DNA from 2 places in the Streptomyces sp. NBC_01525 genome. Region 2 is predicted to be linked to the other one. Evidence: riboswitches for the same ligand, from Rfam matches in the RefSeq annotation. Region 2 holds a riboswitch; the other holds the start of a gene.

Region 1 (9,299 bases), 2.4 Mb from region 2:
CTTCTGGGGCCACACCATCAACTTCGGTGTGCTCATCCCGATTCTGATCTTCCCGCTGGTGCTGGTGGCCATCGCGGTCTACCCGTTCATCGAGTCCTGGGTGCGGGGTGACAAGCGCGAGCACCACATCCTGGACCGTCCGCGCAACGCCCCGACCCGTACCGGTTTCGGTGTGGCCTGGCTGGTCGCGTACTTCGTGATGCTGATCGGTGGCGGTAACGACCTGTGGGCGACCCACTTCCACCTGTCGATCAACTCGATCACCTGGTTCGTGCGTATCGCGTTCTTCGTCGGTCCGGTGCTGGCGTTCATCGCCACCAAGCGGGTCTGCATGGGTCTGCAGCGCCGCGACAAGGACAAGGTGCTGCACGGCCGCGAGTCGGGCATCATCAAGCGCCTGCCGCACGGTGAGTTCGTCGAGGTCCACGAGCCGCTCAGCCAGGAGCAGCTGCACGTCCTCACCCAGCACGAGCAGCCCACGCCGCTGGAGCTGGGGCCCGAGCTCGATGAGAACGGCGTCGAGCGCAAGGTCACGCGGTCGCAGAAGCTGCGTGCCAAGCTCTCGAAGGCGTACGACGGCGAGGACAACATCATCCCGAAGCCGACAGTCGAGGAGTACAAGGAGATCAGCAGCGGCCACGGCCACCACTGATCACCGAGCCGCTGTGACCGCACGGCGGAAGTGACGCCACCCAGAGGGCCCCGTCCGGACACCGGACGGGGCCCTCCGGCATCCCCGGGGCTCGATAGGGTTTCCCCATACGCAGGCACGAACCAGGAGTGTGGACCATGAACGTTGCGACCCCGGCAGGCGGCGACAGCGTGGCGGCCCACACCTGGCCGGGCATCTTGAACGCCCTCCTCGACGGCCGGGACCTCGCCGCCGACGACACCGCCTGGGCGATGGACCGGATCATGCGGGGCGAGGCCACCGATGCACAGATCGCCGGGTTCGCGGTGGCGCTGCGGGCCAAGGGCGAGACCGTCGCGGAGATCTCCGGGCTGGTCCGCGCGATGTACGCGCACGCCCGGCTGATCGATGTGCCGGGTCCCGGCGTGGACATCGTCGGCACCGGCGGCGACGGCGCCAAGACCGTCAACATCTCCACGATGTCGTCGATCGTGGTGGCCGGTACGGGCGCGAAGGTCGTCAAGCACGGCAACCGCGCCGCGTCGTCGGCGAGCGGCTCCTCCGACGTCCTGGAGAAGCTGGGCGTGAAGCTGAACCTCGCACCGCGGCGCGTCGTGGAGGTCGCCGAGGAGGCGGGCATCACGTTCTGCTTCGCGGTCACCTTCCACCCGGCGCTGCGGCACGTCGCCGCCGCCCGCGGCCAGCTGGGCATCCGGACCACCTTCAACGTGCTCGGTCCGCTCACCAACCCGGCGCGGGTGCAGGCGCAGGCGACCGGCGTCGCGGACGCGCGGATGGCGCCGATCCTCGCCGGGGTGCTCGCCGAGCGCGGCTCGTCCGCGCTGGTCTTCCGCGGCGACGACGGGCTGGACGAGCTGACGACGACGGCGACGTCGCGGGTGTGGATTGTGCGGGACGGCGCGGTGCGTGAGGAGACGTTCGACCCGCGCGACGTCGGCATCCCGCTGGTGCCGGTGGAGGCGCTGCGCGGTGCGGACGCGACGTACAACGCCGAGGTGGCGCGGCGGCTGCTGGACGGGGAGAAGGGCCCGGTCCGCGAGGCGGTGCTGCTGAACTCCGCGGCGGCGCTCGTGGCGCTGGAGCCGACCGCGGCGCCGCTGACCGAGCAGATCCGCGCCGGGATGGAGCGGGCCGCGGAGTCGATCGACTCCGGGGCGGCCAAGCGGGCGCTGGAGCGCTGGGTTGCCGCCAGCAACGCCTGAGCGCCGTACGGCCGTTGCGGGGCGTTCCGTGCGGGCCCGGTCCTGTTGATCTCAGCAACCGGACCGGGCTTGCACCGCTCCGTTCATATGGCATGATGCTGCGCAGGTCACGAGTGACAGCGATATAGGCCCCGGCCCGCTGTCCGGCAACCCTCCTTCCGTGGCGGGGTGCCCCGGGTGATGACCAGGCCGCAGGCAGCGAGGTCTGCGGCAAGCGCGGATCCCTCGCCAGGGATCCTGGTCCTCAGAGGGAGAACTTCCGTGAACCAGCGAATGCGATAGGGCTGCACAAGCCCCTCTCCAGCTTTTCGCTTCTCAGTAATGCAGCGCTCCGCCGCTGCTTTTTCCTGCCGAATTCGCCTGCGCCCCTTCGCTCTTCCGCATGCCCGCGCGCGGTGAATTCGCCTTTCTCTCACGGGAGTTCGCCATGTCTGCCTCCACCGTTGCCACCGACCGCCCTGTTTGTGCCCCGCTGGATGTTTTGGGGCGAGATGTCCTGGTGCCGCTGGTCACCGGCGGGGAGGTCGACTACGCCGCCCTCGACTACGCGGCGAGCGCCCCCGCGCTCCAGCGGGTCTGGGACGACGTGGCCGCCTACGCCCCGTACTACGGCAGCGTGCACCGCGGCGCCGGGTACCTCTCGCAGCTCTCCACCGACCTCTTCGAGAACGCCCGCACCACCATCACCCGCTTCCTGGGCTGCCGCGACGACGACCAGGTGATCTTCACCCGCTCCACCACCGACTCCCTCAACCTGCTGGCCGCCGCGTTGCCGCACTCCACCCGGGTCTTCGTCTTCGAGACCGAGCACCACGCGTCGCTGCTGCCGTGGGAGCAGCGCGACGACGTCGACGTCACCTACCTCGACGCGCCGCGCACCTCCCGCCAGGCCGTCGACATCCTGGAGAAGGCCCTCGCCTCCCGTGAGCCTTCCCCGAGCTCTCCACTTCGTTCGAGCAGGGGAGGCCCCATTGGGCCCGCCCTGGTGTGCGTCACCGGCGCGTCCAACGTCACCGGCGAGATCTGGCCGATCAAGGAGCTGGCCGCCGTGGCGCACGCCCACGGCGCGCGGATCGTGCTGGACGCCGCCCAGCTGGCGCCGCACCACCCCGTCGACCTCGCCGAACTCGACGTGGACTGGGCCGCGTTCTCCGGCCACAAGCTGTACGCGCCGTTCGGCTCCGGCGTGCTGGCCGGGCGCGCCGACTGGCTGCGGGAGGCGGACCCGTACCTGGCCGGCGGCGGCGCCAGCCGGACCGTCGCGCGGCGTCCCGACGGTGGCGTCGACGTCGCCTGGCACACGACCGCCGCCCGTCACGAGGCCGGTTCGCCCAACGTCATCGGCGCCTACGCGATCGCCTCCGCGTGCCAGGCGCTGACCGACGCCGGTTTCGACGCGCTCGTCGCCCGCGAGCAGGAGCTCATCGCCCGCGTCCGGACCGGCCTCGCGGAGGTCCCCGAGGTCCGGATCCTGTCGCTGTTCGGCGACGACGCGCCCCGCGTCGGCGTGCTGTCCTTCGTCGTCGACGGGTGGAACAGCTCGCACTTCGCGGCGGCGCTGTCCGCCGAGTACGGGATCGGGGTCCGGGACGGGCTCTTCTGCGCCCACCCGCTCGTCCGCACGTTGCTGGGCGGGGCCCCCGACGCGCCCGCCGAATGTGGTGCGCCGGAGGCCGCGCCCGGCGAGCGCGCGCTCAACGCCGTCCGTGTCAGCTTTGGCGCCGGTACGCCGGACGAGCACGTGGACCGCTTTGTGCGTGCGGTCAAGGAACTCGTCGCGGACGGCGCGCGGTGGAGCTACCGCACGGAGGATGGGCGGTGCGTTCCGTACACGGCGTGACCGCTTGCGCGGTGCCTTGTGTTGCGGGGTGCGGTCCGTGGCCTGCTGTCCGTTCGTTGCGCCTGCGGCGGGCGTTGTCGCTGCGCGAGGCGTGACCGCTTGCGCGGCGCCTTGAGTTGCCGAGTGCGGTCCGTGGCCTGCTGTTCGTTCGTTGCGCCTGCGGCGGGCGTTGTCGCTGCGCGAGGCGTGACCGCTTGCGCGGTGCCTTGTGTTGCGGGGTGCGGTCCGTGGCCTGCTGTCCGTTCGTTGAGCCTGCGGCGGGCGTTGTCGCTGCGCGAGGCTGTTCGGCTGCGGTGCCGGACCTCCGGACTTCGTCCTGCGGTCCGGCCCCTTCCGTGGGTGGGTGGGAAAAGATGGTGGGGGTTGGGGTTGTGAAGTGAGGCGCACCTGAGTGGGGGGCCACAGCGGACCGTGTTCGAGGGGGAAGACGAGGACGGCGGCGCTCCCATCGACCCCACTTGTCGGGGCGGACGAGGATGGTGGCGCACCCCCACCGGCCCCTCACCATCCACCCACGGGAGGGGGCCCTCCGGAGGACGAAGTCCGCAGGAGGGCCCCCGCTCCCGACAACCCACGCCCGCCGCAGGCGCAACGGCGCGTCACCACGACGGCGGGAAGGCCGCAGGCGAACGGCCCGCCGCAGGCGAACGGCGCGTCACCACGACGGCGGGAAGGCCGAACGACCACGCGGCCCGCCGCAGGCGAACCGCCCGCCGCAGGCGAACCGTCACAGATAACAGCCCAGCGCAGCGTTCAGGTATCGAGCCCGATGGCGAACGCCGCCTCCAGGTCATGCTGCGAATACGTGCGGAACGCAATATGCGTCTCGGTGGAGGCGACGCCGGGGACCTTGCTGATGCGGCCGGGGATGACATCGGCCAGATCGTCATGGGCGGCGACGCGCACCATCGCGATGAGGTCGTGCGCGCCGGTGACGGAGTAGACCTCGCTGACGCCTTCGAGCGCGGCGATCTGTTCGGCGATCTCCGGGATTTGGTCCACGCTGGTCTTGATGAGCACGATCGACGTGATCACGGCTGGCTCTCTCCCTCGGTCGCCGGTGCGTTCGCCCTGGTGACCTCCACAGTAGCGGGCCGGTGGCGGGCCCATGCGTAGAGGAAGCCGAGGGCGAAGCCGATCACGTGGGCGAGGTAGGCGACTCCGGGGCCGGCGGGGTCGCGCTGGGCGGCCAGCCACTGGAGGGCGAACCAGAAGAGCAGCACCGCCCAGGCGGGGAACCGCAGCGGCAGGAAGAAGAGGAAGGGGAGGAGGCTGGTGACGCGGGCGCGGGGGAAGAGGTAGAGGAACGCGCCCAGGACGCCGGAGATGGAGCCGGAGGCGCCGACCAGCGTCTGGCCGGAGGCGGCGTGCGCGGTGGCGTAGCCGAGGAGCGCCAGGTAGCCGGTGACGACGTAGAAGACGGTGTACGCCGTGCGGCCCATGCGGGCTTCGGTCATGCCGCCGAAGACGTGGAGGAAGAGGGCGTTGCCGAGCAGGTGCAGCCAGCTGCCGTGGACGAAGAGCGCGGTGAGCGGGGCGAGCCAGGCTGCCGGGTGACCGGCCCACAGGTCGCGGGGGATGACACCCCAGCGTTCGAAGTACGCGGTCTGCGCCTGGACGAGGGCGTCGCCGGTGCCGTACAGGGGGTTGAGGCCGGAGGCGGGGCTGAGGACGAAGAGGGCGCAGCACAGGGCGATGAGGAGGTTGGTCACGGAGTACGTGCTGCGGGCGGGGCGGTCCGGATGGCGGGCGTCCGGTGGGGTGTGCGGCCGCCGGGGCCGGGGGGAATGGGGCGGTGGGGGAGGCAGGGGCGGCGCCGTCATGAAGGGGATCATGCCGTAATGCGGGCAATCGGGGCGGACTGCCTCGCCGCGTTCCGCCTCCTGGGCGGTGCCCGCGCGGCCATGCCGTCAGGCCGTAGGGTTACGGTCGGTACTTTGCGTACTTCCCGCAGTCCGACGGCGCACCGCGTGAGGCCGCAGCACCCGCACCGCACGAGTAGGAAGAAGGACGATCACGATGGCTGTTCCCCTGCCGACGGACCGGACCCGGTGGCGCTGCACCCTGTGCGGCAACCTCACCCGCTTCGACGTGACCCGCACGTCCAAGGTGGTGGAGTATCTGCACCTCGATCTGGCCGGGGAACCGAAGGTCGAGGAGCGTGAGGTGCTCAGCGATTCCGTCGATTCCGTGCGCTGCCGCTGGTGCAACGCGGTCGACCAGATCGAGCTGGTCGACCGTCCGGGCGCGGACGCCTGAGGATCGGGGCGAGAAGACCGTGGTGGAGCGTCCAGCAGGGGGGCCGGGGGCGAGCGGGGCGGCGTCCGGCGGTGAGGGCGAGGAGGCCCTCGACCGCCCGCTGCCCGAGGGCGTCCGGCGCCGTGTCGTGGCGCTCACCGCGGACGCGTTCGGTGCCCTGACGGTCGCCGAACTCCCGCTGCCGCTGCGGCAGTACGCCCGTTTCACGCCCTCCCGGCGCGCCAAGTTCGCGGGGAACGCCATGGCCGCCGCGCTGGAGAGCGACGCCGTCTTCCGGCAGCGCATCGCCGGGAAGGTCCGCGAGGCGCAGCCGGAGGTCGCCGACGCGCTGGAGCGGGGCACCCCGCCCGCCGCCGCCGATCCGCTGGACATCGCGGCGGCGGCGTACGTACTGCGCCCCGACGGCTGGTCGAAGCTGGTCGCCGCGGCGGGCGAGGAGGCGCAGCGGGTCCGCGCCGAGCGGGCGGGCGAGGAGACCGAGCGCGAACTGACCCGGCTGCGCGAGGAGCTGGCGCGGGCCCGTGCGGACGCCCGCGCCGACGCCGACCGGGTCCGCGCCGAGCTGGACGCCGCCCGCAAGGAGAACGACGCGCTCCAGCGGAAGCTGCGCAGCGCGCTCAGCGACGTCAAGCGGGGCGCCGCGACGGTCCGTAAGGCGGAGGCGGCGCTGGAGTCGGAGCGGTCCCGGGCGGCGTCCGAGAAGGCGGCGGCCGACAGTGAACTGCGCCGCCTCAAGGCGCGGATCGGGGAGAGCGAGGCGGCGCTGGAGACCAGCCGCCGCGCCGCCCGGGAGGGCCGCAGCGTCGAGGACATGCGGGTGCGGCTGCTGCTGGACACCGTGCTGGACGCGGCCCAGGGACTGCGCCGGGAGTTGGCGCTGCCGCCCGCCGGGGTGCGGCCCGCCGACACCGTCGAGGCGGTGGAGCCCGGCCGGATGACGCCGAAGGACGTCGCCAACCGCGCGCTGTCGGAGACCGATCCGGCCCTGCTCGACCAGTTGCTGGCGCTGCCGCAGGCCCATCTGGTGGTGGACGGCTACAACGTCACCAAGACCGGCTATCCGACGATGCCGCTGGACAAGCAGCGGCTGCGGCTGCTGGGTGGCCTCGCGGTGCTCGCCGCCCAGACCGGTGCGGAGATGACGTGTGTCTTCGACGGCGCGGAGCTGGCGGCGCCGGTGCTGCTCGCGCCGCCGCGCGGGGTGCGGGTGCTGTTCAGCAAACCGGGCGTGACGGCGGACGAGTTGATCCGGCAGCTGGTGCGCGCGGAGCCGCCGGGGCGGCCGGTGGTGGTGGTCTCCACCGACCGCGAGGTGGCGGACGGCGTGGCGAAGGCCGGGGCGCGTCCGGTGGCATCGGCTCTGTTGCTCAAGCGACTTGCGCGGGTCTGACGACGACGTGCCCGGGAGCGACGGCTCGACGATTTGTCCGTTCTCTGCTCTCTGACCGTCAAGTGCCCACTACAGCCCGTGTGATGTTGGTAAAACCTGGCCTCGGCGGGGTGTTTTTTACCCGGGAGGATTTGAAGCGATCACAACTCGGTTACTAAGGTCGGGCCTCGAACCTTCATGCAGTTGATCATCCAACCGGGATGAACAGTGAAGGAACCGCCGAGTCCGCGGCGTACGCGCGGAGCCGGGGTCACCACCCCCCCACTTCCCGGTAGGCGGCTGAAGGAAGAAGGAGCTCGCCCCCGTGGCGTCCCACCGTCGACCCAAGCAGCCGAGCCGTACTCGTGTGACCGTGCTCACCGCGACCGCCGCGGCGGCCGTCGCCCTCTCCTCTCAGGCCGCGCAGGCCGCCCCGTCGAAGAAGGACGTCAAGTCCGAGGTCGACAAGCTCTACGAGCAGACGGAGCAGGCCACCGAGAAGTACAACGGTGCCAAGGAAGATCAGCAAAAGCTCCAGAAGGAGGTCACCGACCTCCAGGACAAGGTGGCCCGCGGCCAGGGCGAGCTGAACGACCTGCGTAAGGGCCTGGGCGCCGTCGCCTCCGGCCAGTACCGCAGCGGCAGCATCGACCCCTCCGTCCAGCTGTTCCTCTCGGGGGACCCGGACACCTATCTGGAAAAGGCCGCCACCCTCGACCAGTTGAGCGGCAAGCAGGCCGATCAGCTCAAGGTCATCGCGGACAAGCAGCGCCGCCTCGCGCAGGAGCGCGCGGAGGCCGCCAGCAAGATCCAGGACCTCTCCGAGACCCGTAGGGCGCTCGGTGAGAAGAAGGACGAGATCCAGGGCAAGCTCGCCAAGGCGCAGGAGCTGCTCAACACCCTCACCGCCAAGGAGAAGGCCGCCCTCCAGGCCAAGGAGAACCGCGCCAACCGCTCCAACGACCGCGTCGACCTCGGCCACGACGTCCCCGCCTCGCAGCGCGGCGCCGCCGCCCTCGCCGCCGCCCAGTCGAAGATCGGTTCGCCCTACGTCTGGGGTGCCACCGGCCCGTCCTCCTTCGACTGCTCGGGCCTGACCTCCTGGGCGTACCAGCAGGCCGGCCAGTCGCTGCCGCGTACCTCGCAGGCGCAGGCCAGCGCCGGTACCCGCATCGGCATGAACGAGCTGAAGCCGGGCGACCTGGTGCTCTTCTACGGCGACCTGCACCACATCGGTCTCTACGCGGGCAACAACACCGTGCTGCACGCGCCGAAGCCCGGCGCCGCGGTCCGTTACGAGTCGATCAACAACATGCCGTTCCAGTACGGCGTCCGCGTCTGACGTTCCGGGCCACCCGCCCGGCGGCAGTGCCGCGCACCTTCCGCCCCGTCGGTGATCTCCTGGATCGCCGACGGGGCGGTGCCGTTGCCGCCGCCCGGCCGGCCCCCAGCGGTTTCGTCGCCGCACGCCCCGGCTTACGATCGGCCGCATGGCAGGTCAGGGTGTACGGCGACCGTCCCGGGCCACGGCCGCGGGGAGCGCCGTGCTGCTGACCGCGCTGCTCGCCGGGGCGACCGGCTGCGCGAAGGAGCCGCCGCCGCGGGCCCGTTTCCCCGAGGTGCAGCGGATGCTGGACGCCCGCGCACGGGCGGTACGGCAGCACGACGAGGCCGCGTTCCTCGCCTCCGTCGATCCGGTGCGGCCCGGCTACCGCGACCGGCAGCGCCGTGCCTTCCGCACGCTCAAGGGGCTGCCGCTGACCGGCTGGCGCTACGACCTCGTCGCGACCGACGCCTTCCCGCTGGCGTCCGGCGGCGGGGATGCGATGGCCGCCAAGGTCGAACTGCGCTACCGGCTCAAGGGCTTCGACGCCGAGCCGGTGACCTCCGTGGAGTATCTGACGCTGACCCGTACGGACGGCCGCTGGCGGATCGTGTCGGACAGCGACGCCGCCGGATCCGGCCATACCGGCACCC
Region 2 (9,299 bases):
GCGTCGACAAGGGCGTGGCCCTCACCGCCTGGCTCCGCGAGACCGGCGCCCGTACCGTCCTCTACGCCGGTGACGACCTCGGCGACCTCGCCGCCTTCGACGCCGTCGACCGCCTCCGCAGCGACCCCGATGCGCCCCGCCGCACCGGCCTGCTGGTGTGCAGCGGCAGCACCGAGGTCCCCGAACTCGCCGCCCGCGCCGACCTGGTGGTCGACGGCCCCACCGGCGTCATCGCCCTCCTCGACGCCCTCGCGGACCGGCTGACCGGCTGACCGGCTGACGGACTGACGGGCGGGGCACCGGCCCGCCCGTCAGTCCGTCAGGCCCCCGCCGCCATCCGCTGGAACGCCGTCGGGGTCGGCCGCCCCGGCAGGAACTCCTTGATCAGCCGGGCGCACTCCGCCGCCGGGGTGGCCGTCGTATCGCAGGTCAGGTCGTAGACGCCGTGCGCGTGGACACGGGTGAACTGGCGGGCGGCGAGGCCCGCCGGACGGTCGCCGCGGGTCTGTTCACGGCGCTCCAGCTCCTCCAGCGAGCAGTGGACGCCGACCAGCACGACGTCCTCGGCGGGGAACAGCGCCAGGCAGTCCCGGAGCCGCCACTCCTCGCTCAGCACATGGTCGACGACCACGTCGTTGCCGCCCGCCGCCATGCCCGCGACGGCCCGGTGGAACCCCATCCAGGTGCGCCGCAGCACCGTCCCCAGCGTCTCCGGGGCGACCTCGCGGCGCGAGCGCATGGCGTGGAAGGCGTCCACGGGCAGATGGAACGCGGGCTCGTCCAGGATGTCCAGCAGTTCCCGCGCGATGCTCGACTTGCCGGAGCTGGAGGTCCCGTTGAGGAAGACGATCCGGCCGCGGCGGGGCGGCGGCGCGCCGGTGTCCGAGAGGAACGGGGCAGGGGCTGCGGGGCGTTCGGCGGACATCGGACTCCTCGGACCGGTGGACGCACGCCGGTCGGCGGCCCCTCATGATCCCCGGCCCACGCCGAGGACCGGTCTCCGGGGCCGGTCCTCACCCCCGCAGCGCCGTCAACTGCTCCGTGAACCACTGGGCGGGCGGCAGCGCCGTGGCCGCCGCGGCGAGCCGGGCGGAGCGGTCCGCGCGTTCCTCCTCGGGCATCGACAGGGCCGCGTGCAGCGCGTCCGCCGTCGCGTTGATGTCGTACGGATTGATGCTCAACGCGTCCTCGCCCAGCTCCTCGTGGGCGCCCGCCTCCCGGGAGAGGACCAGCGCGCACCCGGCGTCGGAGACCACCGGGACCTCCTTGGCGACGAGGTTCATGCCGTCCCGGATGGGGTTGACGAGGGCCACATCGGCGAGGCGGTACGCGGCCAGCGAACGCGCGAAATCGTCCTTGACATGCAGCAGCACCGGCTGCCAACCAGGCGTGCCGTACGTGGAGTTGATCTCCTCGGCGGCGCGCTGCACCTCGGCGGTGTAGTCGCGGTAGACGGCCAGATCCTGACGGGAGGGATAGGCGAACGCGAGGTGGACGACGCGCTCGCGCCACTCCGGGCGGTCCGCCAGCAGACGGCGGTAGGCGTGCAGCCCGCGGACGATGTTCTTCGACAGTTCGGTGCGGTCGACCCGGACGATCGTGCGGCGCCGCTCCGGCCCGTCCCCGCCGCCGATCTGCGCGCGCAGCGCCGCCAGCCGTTCGTCGACGTCCGGGCGGTGCGCCCGCTCCCGCAGGAACTCCGCGTCGACGCCCAGACCGTGCACCCCGATGCGGGTGGTGTGCGGCGTACGGCCCGGGGGCGCGGTGACCACATGCGGCGCCTCGCCGTCCGAATGGTGGACGGCGCACCGTGTCTCCAGGGTGGCGCGGGTGCACGCCACGAACGCCGCCGCCCACCGCTCGGTCAGAAAGCCCGTCCGGTCCGCGCCGAGCATGCCCCGGATCAGCCGCTCCCGGATGTCGTCGGGCAGCAGCGCGAAGTACTCCGGCGGCGCCCACGGGGTGTGCGAGAAGTGGCCGATCCGCAGGTCGGGGCGGCGCTCGCGGAGCATCCCCGGGGCCAGCGCCAGGTGGTAGTCCTGGATCAGCACCGCCGCGCCCGGCGCCGCCGCTTGGTCCAGCGCCCCCGCGAACGCCGCGTTGTACGCCTCGTACGCCGCCCATCGCTTCCGGAACTCCGTGTCGAACGAGGGCTCCAGCGGCGTCTGGTAGAGCATGTGGTGGACGAACCAGAGCACCGAATTGGCGATGCCGTTGTAGGCGGCGGCGTGCACCTCCGCCGGGATATCCAGCATCCGGACGCGCTGTCCACCGGTGTCGGCCGCCGGAAGCTCACCGTCCGCGCGCCGCGCGGCCTCCCGGTCGCCGTCGCCGAGCGCCGCGCAGACCCACACCGCGTCCGTCTCCGGCCCGATCGCCGACAGTCCCGAGACCAGCCCCCCGCCGCCCCGCTCGGCGGCCAGCGCGCCGTCCGCGCCGACGGCGTACGAGACCGGGCCGCGGTTGGACGCGACGAGCACCTCGGCGCCGCGCCCCGCGGCGGGCGTCCGGGCAGGGGTGGTACCGCTGTGTTCGGAGGCCATGCCGCGACCCTAGCCCGCACCGGATCGGCGCACACGTACGAATGAGGCCAAGGGAGGGACGCTGATGAGGCCAAGGGAGGGACGCCCGGTGCGGCCCGTCGCCCCACCGGGTGAGCCCGCCGGGGCGGCTCAGGCCGCCCGGCTCTCCGCGTACTCCGGGACCTCGGCCATCGGCGGCCGCTCCTCCGTGTCGACCTCGCTGGTCCGGGGGACGAAACCGCTCTCGCCGCGGACGAACTGCGTCAGCCGCGGCCGCACCAAATGCCCGCGTGCCAGCCGGAGTTGGGCGGTGCGGTAGATCGCGGCGGCCATCCGGCCCAGCGCCTGACCGTCCTGGTGGCGGTGCTTGCGGACGCCGACGTCCACCTGGGCGAGCGCATCCAGACCGACCGTGTGCAACGCGTCGACCAGCAGCCCCAGCTCGACGCCGTACCCGACGGGGAACGGCAGCCGCTCCAGCAGCGAGCGGCGGGCCGCGTACTCCCCGCCCAGGGGCTGCACGAAACCGGCCAGCTGCGGCCAGTGGAGGTTGAGCAGCGGACGGGCGACCAGTTCGGTGACCCGGCCGCCCTGGCCGGGGCCGCCCCCGGGCGCGCCGCCGGTCTCCAGCGGCCGGTCGTACATCGCCTTGACGAACTGCACGTCCGGGTCGGTCAGCAGCGGCCCGACGATCCCGGAGACGAACGCCGGCGAGAACTCCCGCAGGTCCGCGTCGACGAAGCAGACGATGTCGCCGCGGGTGACCAGCAGTGACCGCCACAACACCTCGCCCTTGCCGGGCACCGCCGGCAGCCGCGGCAGGATGCTGTCCCGCGCCACCACCCGCGCCCCGGCGGCCGCCGCGACCTCGGCCGTCCGGTCCGTGGACCCGGAGTCCAGCACCACCAGTTCGTCGACGAGTGGCACCTCCTCGGTCATCAGGGCGGCACGGATGGCCGCGACGATCGTGCCGACCGTCGCCTCCTCGTCGAGCGCGGGCAGTACGACGCTGACCGTACGGCCGCTGAGCCGTTTGGCCCCCAGCAGCTGCGGCAGCGGTCGGTCGGCAGCGGACCAGGAGCGACGCCCCAGCCAGCGCTCCACCTCTTCCAGCACGTCTTCGACTCCTCGGTGCGCGCCGTCTCGGCGGCGCATGTGATCCATCTCGCGGTTCGGACGACTATCTCTACTGTCAGTGCCGTCGGTTACAGTCTTGAACAACGCGGATGACCGCCGCATGCCGGGGTCACCGCACCACAAACGCCTGGGATTTCCCAGCGCCATACCGCTCATCCAGAGGGGCAGAGGGACACGGCCCGTTGAAGCCCCGGCAACCCTCCAGCCGGTCTCGACCGCATCACGCGGCGCGAGGCTCCCGGCTAGGGAAGGTGCCAAATCCGTCTCGTGGCGAGATGCGCCGCGAGGAAGATGAGGAGAAAGGGCCTCGCCTCCATGGCTGCGCAAGCTGTTGAAGTTACCGAAAACGCTTCCTCCGTCACTCTGGGTCCCGCCGTCGGCCTGTCCTGCCGCGAATGCGGTGAGCGTTTCCCGCTCGGCCCGATCTTCGCCTGCGCGTCCTGTTTCGGGCCGCTTGAGGTGGCGTACGAGCTGCCGGACGGCGACCCGGAGCAGCTGAGGAAGCAGATCGAGGCCGGTCCCCACAACATCTGGCGGTACGCACCGCTGCTGCCCGTCCCCGCGGACGTGGCCGAGAAGCCGAACCTCAACCCCGGCTTCACCAAGCTCGTCAAGGCCGACAACCTCGCCCGTGAGCTGGGCGTCACCGGCGGCCTCTACGTCAAGGACGACTCCGGCAACCCGACGCACTCCTTCAAGGACCGGGTCGTCGCCATCGCCGTCGAGGCGGCGCGCGCCTTCGGCTTCACCACCCTCTCCTGCTCCTCGACCGGCAACCTCGCCGGTGCCGTCGGCGCCGCCGCCCGCCGCGCCGGGTTCCGCTCCTGCGTCTTCATCCCGCACGACCTGGAGGCCGGAAAGGTCGTCATGGCCGCGGTCTACGGCGGCGACCTCGTCGGCATCGAGGGCAACTACGACGACGTCAACCGCTTCTGCTCCGAGCTGATCGGCGACCCGCTCGGTGAGGGCTGGGGCTTCGTCAACGTCAACCTCCGCCCCTACTACGGCGAGGGCTCCAAGACGCTGGCGTACGAGATCTGCGAACAGCTCGGCTGGGAGCTGCCGGACCAGATCGTCATCCCGGTCGCCTCCGGCTCCCAGCTCACCAAGATCGACAAGGGGCTGAAGGAGCTGATCGCCCTCGGCCTCGTCGAGGAGAAGCCCTACAGGATCTACGGCGCCCAGGCCGAGGGCTGCTCCCCGGTGTCGACGGCGTTCAAGGCCGGGCACGACGTGGTCCGCCCGCAGAAGCCGGACACCATCGCCAAGTCCCTGGCGATCGGCAACCCGGCCGACGGGCCGTACGTCCTCGACATCGCGCGACGTACGGGTGGCGCGGTGGAGGATGTCAACGACGAGCAGGTCGTGGACGCGATCAAGCTGCTGGCGCGGACGGAGGGGATCTTCGCGGAGACCGCGGGCGGTGTGACCGTCGGCGTCACCAAGAAACTCCTCGAAGAGGGCCTGCTCGACCCGACCCTGTCCACCGTCATCCTCAACACCGGCGACGGCCTCAAGACGCTTGACGCCGTCGCTCCGACCACCGGCCCCACGGCCACCATCCGCCCGAGCCTGGACGCGTTCCGCTCGGCCGGTCTGGCCAGCTGATTCCCGGTCGCTCCCCCGGCCGGCAGTCGGCCGACCCGGTCCGTCCGCCGCCGTCCCGCCCGGGGCGCGGCGGCCGGTTCCGCAGACGTATCCGCAGTCGTTGGAAGGCAGAACCCATGAGCGTCAAGGTCCGCATCCCCACCATCCTCCGTACGTACACCGGCGGCGATTCCGAGGTCACCGCCGAGGGCGGGACGCTGTCCGAGGTCATCACCGACCTGGAGAAGAACCATCAGGGCATCGCCGCCCGGGTGCTGGACGACGCGGGCAAGCTGCGGCGCTTCGTGAACGTCTACGTGAATGACGACGACGTCCGCTTCGAGCAGGGTCTGGAGACGCCGACGCCGGACGGTGCGGGCGTCTCGATCATTCCGGCGGTGGCCGGCGGCTGCTGACGCCCGCACCGGGGTCGGGGAGCCGCCACCCGGGTGGCGAATGGTTCTCGCCATTCCTTTCTCTCCCTGACTGATAATCGCCCCGTCCGTATATGCGGACGGGGCGATTCCGCGTTGTGAAACAGTCCTGCAAAACGCGATACCATTTCGCCGATCCCCTTCTTCTGCTCGTCGAGCGCGGTGTGGCGGCCTTCTGAACGCCCCGGGATTGCGATGAGTTGTGTGCAAAGTGTGTGCGGTGTTTGCGCCCCAAGTTCCTTATGTCCGGCCCGAGTTGCCCGGGAATATGGCCAGTTCTGCGCATATCGCTACTTCTCGCATCGTCAGAATTCTCGTCCGATTGACCTGTTGCGCTGGGCGCCGGTGCGGATACATTCGGCGGCGGTCGACGCGTTCCGGCGCACACCCCACGGGCCATTCGCGGGGTGAGGTCTGACCCGGGTCCGCGGAGTGCGGTCCTGCGCAAGGGCCAGTAATAGGGGAGTTAGGCATGGCTCAGGGCACCGTCAAGTGGTTCAACGCGGAGAAGGGGTACGGCTTCATCGCGGTCGACGGTGGTGCGGATGTTTTCGTCCACTACAGCGCGATTCAGATGGACGGCTACCGCACCCTTGAGGAGGGTCAGCGGGTCGAGTTCGAGATCTCGCAGGGCCAGAAGGGGCCGCAGGCTGACATGGTCAAGTTGGCGGCCGGCTGAGCGCCGACCGACTGCAGCATCCAGGAGACCCGCGCCCTGTTGGGGGTGCGGGTCTCCTGCTGTGTTGGGGGTGGGGCCTGCGGATTCAGGGATGACTGCCGCAGGGCGGCGCTTGCGCCCGCCCGTCGCCCGACCGCCGCCCCTCAATGAGCCCTCCTGCGGAGGGCGCCTTGCGTCCACCCGTCGCCCGACCGCCGCCCCTCATGGAGCCCATCCCCGAAGGGCGCTTGCACTCGATGGGGTCGAGTGCTAATCATTGCGTTAGCACTCTCCGAGTGAGAGTGACAGTTTTGGACCGTCGGTGAGGTCCGCAGGCGGGGCGGGAAGGAACCGCTCCAACGGTGGGCCGTCCGTCGCGGGCGCCAGCGCGGTCCGGAGGAAAGAGCCTCCACGCCTAAGGCGCGGGAGGTGCCCCCTTCGTCCTGGGAGGACCACTTCACATGGCCAAGATCATCGCGTTCGACGAGGAGGCGCGGCGCGGCCTTGAGCGCGGTATGAACCAGCTCGCCGATGCCGTCAAGGTGACCCTCGGTCCCAAGGGCCGCAACGTCGTCCTTGAGAAGAAGTGGGGCGCCCCCACGATCACCAACGATGGTGTGTCCATCGCCAAGGAGATCGAGCTGGAGGACCCGTTCGAGAAGATCGGCGCCGAGCTGGTCAAGGAGGTCGCGAAGAAGACGGACGACGTCGCCGGTGACGGCACGACGACCGCGACCGTCCTGGCCCAGGCGCTCGTCAAGGAGGGCCTGCGCAACGTCGCCGCCGGCGCCAACCCGATGGCCCTCAAGCGGGGCATCGAGACCGCCGTCGAGGCCGTCTCCGCCGCCCTGCTGGAGCAGGCCAAGGACGTGGAGACCAAGGAGCAGATCGCTTCGACCGCCTCCATCTCCGCCGCCGACACCCAGATCGGCGAGCTGATCGCCGAGGCCATGGACAAGGTCGGCAAGGAAGGCGTCATCACCGTCGAGGAGTCCCAGACCTTCGGTCTGGAGCTGGAGCTCACCGAGGGTATGCGCTTCGACAAGGGCTACATCTCGGCGTACTTCGCCACCGACATGGAGCGTATGGAGGCGTCGCTCGACGACCCGTACATCCTGATCGTCAACTCCAAGATCGGCAACGTGAAGGACCTGCTGCCGCTCCTGGAGAAGGTCATGCAGTCCGGCAAGCCGCTGCTGATCATCGCCGAGGACGTCGAGGGCGAGGCCCTGTCGACCCTGGTCGTCAACAAGATCCGTGGCACCTTCAAGTCCGTCGCCGTCAAGGCCCCGGGCTTCGGTGACCGCCGCAAGGCCATGCTCGGCGACATCGCCATCCTCACCGGTGGCACCGTCATCTCCGAGGAGGTCGGCCTCAAGCTGGAGAACGCCGGTCTCGACCTGCTGGGCCGCGCCCGCAAGGTCGTCATCACCAAGGACGAGACCACCATCGTCGACGGTGCCGGCGACAGCGACCAGGTCCAGGGCCGCGTCAACCAGATCCGCGCCGAGATCGAGAACTCGGACAGCGACTACGACCGCGAGAAGCTGCAGGAGCGCCTGGCGAAGCTCGCCGGCGGTGTTGCGGTCATCAAGGCCGGTGCCGCGACCGAGGTCGAGCTCAAGGAGCGCAAGCACCGCATCGAGGACGCCGTGCGCAACGCGAAGGCGGCCGTCGAGGAGGGCATCGTCGCCGGCGGTGGCGTCGCCCTGCTCCAGGCTTCCAGCGTCTTCGAGAAGCTGGAGCTGGAGGGCGACGAGGCCACCGGTGCCGCCGCTGTGAAGCTGGCCCTGGAGGCCCCGCTGAAGCAGATCTCCGTCAACGGCGGCCTTGAGGGCGGCGTTGTCGTGGAGAAGGTGCGCAACCTGGCCGTCGGCCACGGTCTGAACGCCGCCACCGGCGAGTACGTCGACATGATCGCCGAGGGCATCATCGACCCGGCGAAGGTGACCCGTTCCGCGCTGCAGAACGCCGCCTCCATCGCCGCGCTGTTCCTCACCACCGAGGCCGTCATCGCCGACAAGCCGGAGAAGGCCGGCGCGGCGGGCGCTCCGGGCGGCATGCCCGGCGGTGACATGGACTTCTGATCCCTGCCCCGTTCCGTCGCACGCGGCGGGACGGGCGGATCACCGTCCGCTGGTTCGCCGGGGCGGCACCCTTCTTCGGAGGGGTGCCGCCCCGGCGGCGTTTCCGGGGCCGGGTGACCTGGGGCGGCCCGCCCGAGGGAGCCTGACGGAACCACCCTCGCGGCCTGCCCGCCCTTGAGAGGGTGTGCTCATGTCACAGGCAGAGCTGATCACTTACGTCCGGATCGCCGAGGTGCTCACCGCGCTCGGCATGATCACGCAGGAGAAGGGCCGCGGCGTCGTCGAGGAGTTCCGGGACGTCGCGCACGAGGAGATCACACCGCTCCACCATGTCTCCTACGCCCTGGAGGACTTCGGCGCGGCCGTCAGCATCCACGCCGAGGACGTCGACTTCGCCGATGTCGCGTACGGCGAGTTGCTGGCGGACGCCGCGGCCCTCACCGGCGGCGCGGTCGAGGTGACGGAGTACCGCTTCGAGAAGGCGGACGAGGACGACCCGGAGGACGGCCGGGGCGTCATGTACTTCACGGCCCAGGGGCAGCGGCACTCCTTCGGTGTGGAGCAGGAGTCCAACGACTACTTCGACATCGGCGCGGCGCAGGCGGCCATCGAGGCGCTGAGCCCCGTGGACGATCCGCGCGACTTCCGCTGCGTCGACTACGGTCCCGAGGGCCCGTACCAGGGGTGGGACGCCATCATGGTCCTCGCCACGGCCGAACAGCGCGCGGCCCTCGGCCACCACCTCGGGCTGACCTTCGAGGACCCGTGCCACGGCCTGTAGGGCCCGCCCCCTACGGGCCGTGACGTCCAAGGCGCCCGTGGCGCCGGTGACTCCTACCGTTCCGTCAGTCGTCCCAGGACGGTCCGGAGCGCC

The links. Region 2 has a riboswitch for S-adenosylmethionine ahead of thrC (threonine synthase). Riboswitches for the same ligand answer to the same signal wherever they lie in the genome.
Region 1: linked by a shared signal. The riboswitch ahead of OG422_RS07720 (aminotransferase class V-fold PLP-dependent enzyme) and the one ahead of thrC (threonine synthase) in region 2 are both predicted to bind S-adenosylmethionine.

The regions. Positions count from the first base shown of each region.
Region 1 is NZ_CP109397.1:1,718,671-1,727,969, reverse strand. It holds gene OG422_RS07730 (cytochrome b N-terminal domain-containing protein) at 1-652, shown strand, start outside; gene trpD (anthranilate phosphoribosyltransferase) at 790-1,854, shown strand; SAM riboswitch class IV at 1,960-2,077, shown strand; gene OG422_RS07720 (aminotransferase class V-fold PLP-dependent enzyme) at 2,282-3,694, shown strand; gene OG422_RS07715 (Lrp/AsnC family transcriptional regulator) at 4,448-4,729, opposite strand; gene OG422_RS07710 (rhomboid family intramembrane serine protease) at 4,726-5,406, opposite strand; gene OG422_RS07705 (hypothetical protein) at 5,714-5,953, shown strand; gene OG422_RS07700 (NYN domain-containing protein) at 5,973-7,343, shown strand; gene OG422_RS07695 (NlpC/P60 family protein) at 7,648-8,664, shown strand; gene OG422_RS07690 (hypothetical protein) at 8,813-9,299, shown strand, end outside.
Region 2 is NZ_CP109397.1:4,120,181-4,129,479, forward strand. It holds gene otsB (trehalose-phosphatase) at 1-272, shown strand, start outside; gene OG422_RS18630 (chloramphenicol phosphotransferase CPT family protein) at 320-925, opposite strand; gene OG422_RS18635 (trehalose-6-phosphate synthase) at 1,014-2,543, opposite strand; gene OG422_RS18640 (glucosyl-3-phosphoglycerate synthase) at 2,673-3,638, opposite strand; SAM riboswitch class I at 3,809-3,957, shown strand; gene thrC (threonine synthase) at 3,975-5,267, shown strand; gene OG422_RS18650 (MoaD/ThiS family protein) at 5,384-5,662, shown strand; gene OG422_RS18655 (cold-shock protein) at 6,153-6,359, shown strand; gene groL (chaperonin GroEL) at 6,800-8,425, shown strand; gene OG422_RS18665 (hypothetical protein) at 8,616-9,206, shown strand; gene OG422_RS18670 (alpha/beta hydrolase) at 9,260-9,299, opposite strand, start outside.